One region of the Pedococcus sp. P2_E5 genome, then DNA from elsewhere that is predicted to be linked to it. Evidence: predicted binding sites of a transcription regulator. Region 1 holds the regulator's gene; the other holds the start of a gene.
What was found. The regulator LexA, encoded in region 1, represses DNA repair genes until DNA is damaged. The targets are predictions, from matches to a motif close to TCGAACANNTGTTCGA.
Positions count from the first base shown of each region.

Region 2: the regulator LexA is predicted to act here: its motif matches at 1,923-1,938, upstream of AC1DVZ_RS06065 (HNH endonuclease signature motif containing protein).

Region 1 is NZ_JBFUEP010000046.1:22,948-27,360, forward strand. It holds gene AC1DVZ_RS15345 (winged helix DNA-binding domain-containing protein) at 44-1,195, shown strand; gene AC1DVZ_RS15350 (hypothetical protein) at 1,259-1,756, opposite strand; gene AC1DVZ_RS15355 (LysM peptidoglycan-binding domain-containing protein) at 1,864-2,262, opposite strand; gene lexA (transcriptional repressor LexA) at 2,551-3,276, shown strand; gene AC1DVZ_RS15365 (hypothetical protein) at 3,483-3,665, shown strand; gene AC1DVZ_RS15370 (DUF4259 domain-containing protein) at 3,670-4,083, opposite strand; gene AC1DVZ_RS15375 (N-acetyltransferase family protein) at 4,153-4,413, opposite strand, start outside.
Region 2 is NZ_JBFUEP010000013.1:27,758-31,892, reverse strand. It holds gene AC1DVZ_RS06080 (acyl-CoA dehydrogenase) at 1-236, shown strand, start outside; gene AC1DVZ_RS06075 (CHAP domain-containing protein) at 429-1,214, opposite strand; gene AC1DVZ_RS06070 (DUF6458 family protein) at 1,451-1,708, opposite strand; gene AC1DVZ_RS06065 (HNH endonuclease signature motif containing protein) at 1,953-3,275, shown strand; gene AC1DVZ_RS06060 (hypothetical protein) at 3,347-3,517, opposite strand; gene AC1DVZ_RS06055 (thioredoxin-like domain-containing protein) at 3,638-4,135, opposite strand, start outside.

The sequences.
Region 1 (4,413 bases):
CGGTATTCGAGAGGCTGTCATCGGTATTCGAGAGGATGACGCCATGGATCACGCCACCGTCCTCGCCCAGCGGCTGGCCACCCAGCGGCTCAGCTCGGCGCCGCTCCCCCGCGCCGCCGACGCCGTGCGGCTGCTCACCTGCGTGCAGAGCCAGGAGCGCGACCACGCCTTCTTCTCGCTCGCGATGCGCTCCCGCAAGGACCGGTATGCCGCGGTGCAGCGTGAGTTCGACGCCGGCGCCTTCGTGCGCACCCACATCCTGAGGCCGACGTGGCACTTCGTCGCTCCGGAGGACCTGCGCTGGATCCTCGCCCTCACCTCACCGCGGGTGCTGTCGAGCATGGGAGCGCGGCACCGTCAGCTCGGCCTCGACGACACCAGGCGTCTCGGCGACGGGTTCGAGCTGCTGGCAAAACTGTTGCAGGACAAGCACTTCCTGACTCGACCCGAGCTCGGTGAGGCCTTCGTCGAGCGCGGCTCCCCCATCAAGCCCGGCGAACAGCTCGGCCACCTGCTCATCGTCGCCGAGATGCGCGGCCTGGTCTGCTCGGGGCCCATGAAGGGTGTCCACCACTCCTACGCCCTCGTCGACGAGGTCATCGCGCCGACACCCGAGCGCAGCCGCGACGAGGCCGTGGTCGAGCTGGTCCGGCGGTTCTTCAGCGGCCACGGACCTGCGTCGGTCAAGGACTTCACCCGGTGGGCCACCCTGACGGTCAGCGACACCAAGGCCGCCCTCGCGCAGCTCGGGGACCACCTGGAGGAGGTGGAGATCTCCGGCATCCCGCACTGGTTCGACCCCACTCAGGTGCGCCGGCGCTCCCCTGCCGCGCCCGCGGCATACCTCTTCCCGACGTATGACGAGGCGGTCCTGACCTATCCGCAGGTGAACTTCTCCGCACTGCCCGACCACCCCTATGCCGAGCACACCGACCCGTTCTGGGCGAGCGTGGTGCTCGACGGCACCAATGTCGGGCTCTGGAAGCGGACGGTGCGACCCGATGCGGTCCAGGTCGAGGTGCACCTCGCTCCGGCCGTCTCGAAGCGAGGGCGCACGCAGGTGAGGGTCGCGGCCCAGCGGCTGGCTGGGTTCCTCGGGCGCGACCTGTCCCTGGTCGAGAACGAGGGCACCCCGCACCTGTGGGGCGGCGAGCTGGGCCACCCCGCACGCCGGCCGAAGCGGGCCGACCGCTGAGCGCCACCCTCCCCCGCGCCGGTGCCCCCGCGCCGGTTCCCCCGCGCCGGGCTGCGTCTGCGTCTAGGAGACGAAGCCCCGGAAGGTGTCGGTGATGCAGCCCTCTGAGCCGGCATCCCGCGTGCAGGTGCGGGAGTCGCCCGCCAGCTTGCCGCCGCCGGAGCTCACACCCGCCAGCGTGGAGTCGATGACCCACCAGTCCCCGAAGGTCCTGAAGCCGCCGCCGGCTGGGAGCACGTTCTCGTTCTGGAACGCGGGGATGGAGATGAAGGCGGTGTAGCCGATGGTCACCGTCGCAGTGCCGCAGGTGAGCTCCTTGACCCCGCTGAAGACGAGCTGGTTGTGGGTCCGCAGGTCGCCGAAGTTCTCGAGGTCCCTGACCTCGGTGCAGGACGAGAGAGGGCCGGTGGCGGCGGTGATGTCGCTGGGCCCGTCCACGAACTGGGTGTCGACGGTGAACGACGTGGGTGTTCCCGCCGCGGCGGTGGCCGGGAGGACCGAGAAGGCCGCTGCCCCGGCAGCTGCGGCCACAGCGGCCGCCATCCGTGTAGTGGTGTGCATGCCGACCACCGTCTTACACGCGACAGCCGCCCCGCATCGGGGTTAGCGCGTAGAGCCAACGGTCACCGCATAGCGCAAAACGCGTAGGCCACGCGGCCGTCGGGGCTTCAGCCGACGGCGGGGATGAGGAGCGTCTGACCGGCGTGGACGTTGCTGTCGGTGAGGTCGTTGGCGACCTGGATGTGGACGACCGCCTCGGCCATCGACAGCTGCGGGAGCTGCTCGACCGCGATCTGCGACAGCGTCTGACCGGACTGCACCGTGGTGGAGTGGTCGATCACGGTGGCGGACGCGCCGCCGGAGAACACGGCGATCGCCAGGGCCACGGCTGCGATGACCACGGTGAGCGTGATCGCCAGCCGAGCGGCGCGGGTCAGGCGCAACGGGGCGGCCGGAGCCACCACGACCTCTGCGCCGGTGGGCACCGAGACCAGGCGGGGGCGAGCCGGGCGAACGGGGACCCGCACCGGTGCGGGGGCGACGTCCCAAGCGACTGCTGCACTCATCAGGTCCTCCATCGTGGCGTGCGCTGTTGTTGCTGTTGGTGTTGCTGTGGCGTTCTGTGCGGCGCTCCTCGAACGGATGTGCGAAGAACTGCTTGACTGATTTCTAGCACGCATGTTCGAATCAATCAAGACACGCGTCGAACACATGTTTGGCACAGGCGTTCGAAGGCCATACGCTGTGTTCATGCCGCAAGCACATCAGAGGGCACTGACAACGCCTCGGAGAGCACCCGGCATACGGCACCTGACCTGCACCTGCACCCGAAACTGCTCAAGTGAGGAAGCGGCATGAGCGACGACAACGTCAAGGAACTGCCCGACCGCGATCGCGGCGACGGGCTCACCGTCCGGCAGCGACGGGTGCTCGAGGTGATCCGCAACTCGGTCGACCGGCGCGGGTACCCGCCGAGCCTGCGCGAGATCGGCGAGGCCGTGGGGCTCACCTCCCCCAGCTCGGTCGCCCACCAGCTGTCCACCCTCGAGCGCAAGGGCTTCCTGCGCCGCGACCCCAACCGGCCGCGCGCGATCGAGGTCGTCTCGCCCGACTCCCCCGCCGACATGCGCGGCTACCGCGGCGGCGCCTCGGCCGAGGACGAGACCGCGACCTACGACGAGACCGGGTCGGGCGACCAGCGCCCTGCCGCGACCTACGTGCCCGTGCTAGGGCGCATCGCCGCCGGCGTGCCGATCCTGGCCGAGGAGACCGTGGAGGACGTCTTCCCGCTCCCCCGCCAGATCGTCGGCGAGGGGCAGCTCTTCCTCCTCCAGGTCGTCGGTGACTCGATGATCGAGGCCGCGATCTGCGACGGCGACTGGGTCGTCGTGCGCCAGCAGCCCACGGCCGACAACGGCGACATCGTCGCGGCGATGCTCGACAACGAGGCCACCGTCAAGACCTTCAAGCGCAAGGACGGCAAGGTGTGGCTGATGCCGCACAACGCCGCCTTCGACCCCATCGACGGAGACCACGCCACGATTCTCGGCAAGGTCACGGCGGTGCTTCGCCGGATCTGAGCTCGACCCTCAGTCCCGGCGACGTGTGCCGCGGAGCGCCTCGCGCGCTCCGCGGCACACGTGTGTCCGGACCGCTGTGGGCTCAGCGCGGCTCGCGCCTCGTCCGTTCGGCTGATGGCCCATCACCCGAACGGACTCAAGAAGGCCCCCCAGGCTTGCCTGCTCTGCGCCCCGTAACAGGCGACTCTTCCAACCGTTCTCTACACATGGAGGCCCATCCCGACCCCGATCTCACCGACCAGGTGCTCGGATCCGAGATCGAACTGCTCGCGGACCTGATCGACGCCGCGAGCCACGCCTGTTCGCAGCTGAACCTGGACCAGATCGACGCGGTGCTCGGGGTCTGCCGGGCGACGGGTCAGTCCCCCAGTCAGTCACCCAGGCAGTAACCAGTCAGTCACCCAGCGCGTCGAGGTAGTGCGTGATCCTCGTGGCGAAGCGTTCGCCGCCGTCACCGTCGGCCCACAGCTCCCAGAGCTCGTTGTCGTCGGACTGCAGGGCCCGGTGCAGCGCCCGGGTGGCGAGCTCCTCGAGCTGTTCGTCCACCTCGATGGGTTCCTCGTCGACCCACCAGGGCACATTGCGTTCTCCCACGACGGATTCGAAGTCGTCACACGCAGCCACGAGCACCGCGGCCGCCACTGCCTGCGACATGGTGGGCGCCTCGATGTACCCCCGCGCACGAACCACCTGGTCGAGGGCCGACTCGACCCTCTTGCGTCGTACCTCGTGCTCGGACTCCTCGAGCTCGTCGAGCAGGTCGAGCGCGTCGTCGTTCTCGAACGGCCCGGCTCCGGTGGCGCCCATCTCCCAACCTCCACAGCGTGCGAAAGATGCTCCTTCGAGGGTGCCAAGAGACGGGGCGACGCGCCAGCCCTACTTTTGCGGAGTCATCCGTTGGTACCAGGCAGTGTCGACATAACGACCGAACTTGTGCCCGACCTCGCGCAGCACGCCCACCCGCTCGAAACCGCACGCCACGTGCAGCGCGACGCTCGCGTCGTTGGGCAGGGCGATCACCGCCACCTGGGTGTGCACATCAGGTGCGGCGTCCAGCCGCGCCAGCAGCGCGGCATACAGGGTCCGGCCGAGGCCGCGACCGCGGGCGCCCTCCGCGAGGTAGACCGACACCTCCTT
Region 2 (4,135 bases), on a different contig from region 1:
TGCTCCTGTCCGCCGGCGACCTCGTCATCGGCTGGCTGCTCCTGCGCCAGGCGGCCGTGGCTGCCAAGGCCCTTGAAGGAGAAGGGGTTTCGGCCAAGGACCGCGACTTCTACGAGGGCAAGATCGCTGCCGCGTCGTTCTTCGCGCGCAACGTGCTGCCCAAGATCGCGGCCGAGCGCGCGATCGCCGAGGCGACCGACAACGCCCTGATGGACGTCCCCGAGTCCGCGTTCTGACGCATCCCCCCGCGCGTTTCCCAAAGCAGCGGTATGCCGGGTGGTCCCGGCACGACCGAAGGGCTGGCTTCCCCTGGAAGCCAGCCCTTCGGCATACCTTGCTCTGTGGTCCCGCCCACCCCTCCGGGGCCGAGCGCACGGACCTAGTTCGGATCAGCTGGACACTTGGATGTCGCGCTATCCCGCTATCCGCTACCGCGGGAAGCGGATGAAGTCGCTGAACTGCTCGCTGCCGGTGCCGCGGGCGGCCTTGCGGTAGCTGTAGGTGTCGGAACGCACGTGGTTGTACTCCTCCACCATGAAGCTGCCGTCGCTGTTGACCTTGGCAACGTAGGCGACGTGGCCCCAGGTGCCGCTGCTGCGGACGGCGATGTCACCGACCTTCGGGGACTTGTAGACCGGGATGCCGGCGGCGCGGGCGGCGTCGTCCCAGTGGTTGGCGTTGCCCCAGTGCTGGCCCCTGTAGGAGTTGGAGAATCCGACGCCGAGGTTGTGGCGGACGCGCCACGCGGCGAACGAGGTGCACTGACCCTTGTAGAAGTTCCACGGGTCGACGCCCGAGGTGGCGCCGCGGTAGGGGTAGTCGTCCTTGATCGCACCGGACGGCGTGGTCGTGGGCGGGGTGGTGGTGCCGCCGCACTTGGGGGCGACGAAGCCGTCCCGACCGGTGTAGACGTAGGCGTCCGAGACGAACTTGCCGGTGCCGATCTTGTCCCAGATGTTCGAGGTGCCGTAGGTGCCCCTGACGGTCGAGCCGTAGGTCTGGCACCTGATGGTGACCTTCGTGCCCTTCGGGATGGTGGTCACGGCGCTGTAGGACGTGCCCGGACCGGAGCGGACGGTGAGGCTGGCGGCGCTGGTCCTGACGGTGCCGGTGGCGGCATCGGCGATGGCCGCGCCCCCCGCGACGACGGACAGGCCCAGGGCGCCGGCGAGGGCCATCCGGACCGGCTTCTGGCTGAGCTTGAGGGTGCGCATCTCGTTCTCCTGCATCGTTGTTGGGAACTGGGCCATCCCCTTCGCGGGACCGGCTGCTGACAACGAAGCTAGGAACGAACGCGACCGCCGTCGATGGGGAGGACTACCCCGGCGCGAGGGCTACGCACGAGCGCTGGGAGGGGAGCTCTCCCCTGGGTCGTGAGGCATGACAAGGGCGGCACCGGATCGCTCCGGTGCCGCCCCTGTCGTGGATCGGGTGATGCAGGTGGTGCGGGTCAGGCGCGCGGGTCGACCTCGACCTCGTCGACCTGGGTGCCGGTGGCCGGGTCTGTGTGGCTCACGCGCCGCGACGAGTAGCCGGCGCCCGTGGTGGTGCGGCGCGTGACGATCAGCGACAGCAGGATGGCCAGTACGCCTGCGGCCATGCAGATCCAGCCGATCATGCCGAGGTTGACCACGTCGGTGGACGCATTGAGCGCGAAGGTCAGGATCGCGCCGACGACGATCAGGAAGATGCCGACTCCGATGTACATGCTCACTCCTGGGGGGATTGCGGGTACTTGTCACCCGTTGCCCTGACTCTACCGGCGAAAGGCCCCTGACCTGCGACAACGCCTCGCGTTCATTGCAGGTGGCCGCCTCCTGGCGGATGCCGGAGATCATGGCCGCCTCGCCAGCTCTGCGGACGGGTCGGGTCACGTGACCTGACCACCTTTCTGGCCACCCTTCTGTGGATTGTGCTTGTGTTCGAACATGTGTTCGACTATAGTTGCCTATATGTCCGCAGCAGTCACCCTCCGCACCGTCCCACTCGGGACGGTCGAGGCGCTGCGCCAGATCGACGAGCTGTTGGATCAGGTGCACACCGGCGACGTGATCGGCGGCGCTTCCGCGGCGGCCGCGCTGGGCGAGGTGGACCGGGTGATCACCCGGTTGCAGGCAGTGCGGCTGTCGCTGGTCGCCGAGGCAGACCGGTCCGAGGTGGCCTCCGACTCCGGAATGACCGACACCTCCGCGTGGTTGGCGGTCAGCACGCGACGCGAGGGAGGTCAGGCGGCCCGTGACGTGCGGCTCGCGACGGCACTCGACAACGACCTTGCCGCCACCCGTGAGGCGTTGGCCGCGGGAGACGTCTCCACCGAGCATGCCCACGTGATCGCAACAGCCACCGCACAGCTCCCTGGCGGCGTGAGTCCGCAGGAGCGGGCCACGATCGAGGCAGATCTCGTGCGACGAGCCAAGCTGGTCGACCCCGGCACCCTGCGCAAGGAGGGCCGGAGGATCCTGTCGGTCGCGCAGCGTTCTCAAGTGGAGGTCGACGCCCACGAGGACCGGGTGCTGCGCACCGAGGAAGACGCGGCGCTGGCCAAGGCGCGACTGACGTGGCACCACAACGGCGACGGCACGACGACCGGCCACTTCACGCTGCCCACTCTCGCCGCGTCGATCCTTGCCAAGACCGTGCAGCAGATCGCGTCCCCGCGTCGGTTCGCCCAGCAGGCCGCCAAAGCGGCCAAGGCGGCGGGCGCCACCACGGCTGAGGACGTCGCGGCAGCCACCTGGGACGCTTTCCAGACGGGGGGTGACTGGGCGCACCGCTACGGCACGGCGTTCGTCGAGCTGCTCGAGCACCTCCCCACCGACACGCTCAGCGGCAAGGTCGCAGCCACGGTGGTGGTCACCATCGACCACGACAAGCTCAAGGCGGCGGTCGGGGCGGCGCACCTCGACACGGGGCAGGATGTCTCAGCCGGAGAGGCCCGGCGACTGGCCTGCAATGCCGGCATCATCCCGGCGGTCCTGGGTGGTCGGTCGGTGCCGCTCGACCTCGGTCGCCAGGAGCGGTTCTTCACCGAGGCCCAGCGGGTCGCCCTCGCCACGACGTACGACAGCTGCGCGGCGCAGGGCTGTGATCGGCCCTACGCCTGGTCCGAGCTCCATCATGAGGATCCGTGGGCGAGCGGTGGTCGGACGGATCTGGCGCTGGCAGTTCCGGTCTGCGGACACCACCATCGCAGGATCCACGACCCGCGCTACTCACAACAGATCGACACCGACGACCGGGGGAAGAAGTGCGTCACCTTCGCCCTACGGACATGAAGCCGAGGTGGGGTCAGGTGACGATGATCCGGGTGGATCCAGCGTGGGCGAGCCCGTCGAGAGGCTCGGCCTCAGCTGCCGAAGCCGCCGGAGTTGCCCCCGCCTGCGCCGGGGATCTTGAACGACTCGGGCGGGCGTCCCGCATCCCCGCGGTCGTCTTGTCCGTCGAACGTCGCGCCACGGCGCTGCAGCACCCAGGCGAGGACCCCGATCACGACAACCACTGCCAGCAGCCACCACATGTCGCCCACCCCTTCGCAGCGGCCCGCACGGAGCGGGCCGGTGGCCCGAGCGTAGGCCGTGGAGCAGGATTTCGGGGGCCAACCAAGGGATGCGAGGCCGGACGTCTGGGCGCCGTGGCGTCAGACGCCGCGCAGGTCCAGGGTCAGTTCGGTGGTGGCGCCTTCGACCAGCACCACGGGGAGGCCCCAGTCCTGTTGGTAGAGGTGGCAGGCGGCGTGTTCGGGCACCTCACCGGTCTCGGGGTCGCCGTCGCACGATGCCGCCTGGACCGAGACGTGCAGCACTCCGTCGCCGGCCGCGGGGTCGAGGGTCAGCGTCCGCGTCAGGCCTTCGGAGCTGCCGGCCCCCTCGCGGAGCAGGCCGTCGGGAGTCGACGACACCATCAGCCGGGTCGGATCGCCCCACCGGAAGTCGAGCTTCTGCCCGGTGGGCGGGGTGAAGTTCACCGTCAGGGTCACCGGGCCCGGCGCGACCTCGGTGCGGGGGCGCTGGGTCTGGTGCGCGAGGCCGTCCACGCGCTGGGCCTTGTCAGGCAGCGGGATCCGCACGAGCTGGTGGGCCGCCGACTCGACGACGACCAGACGCGCGCGAGACTGATCGTGCAGCTCGACCACGGC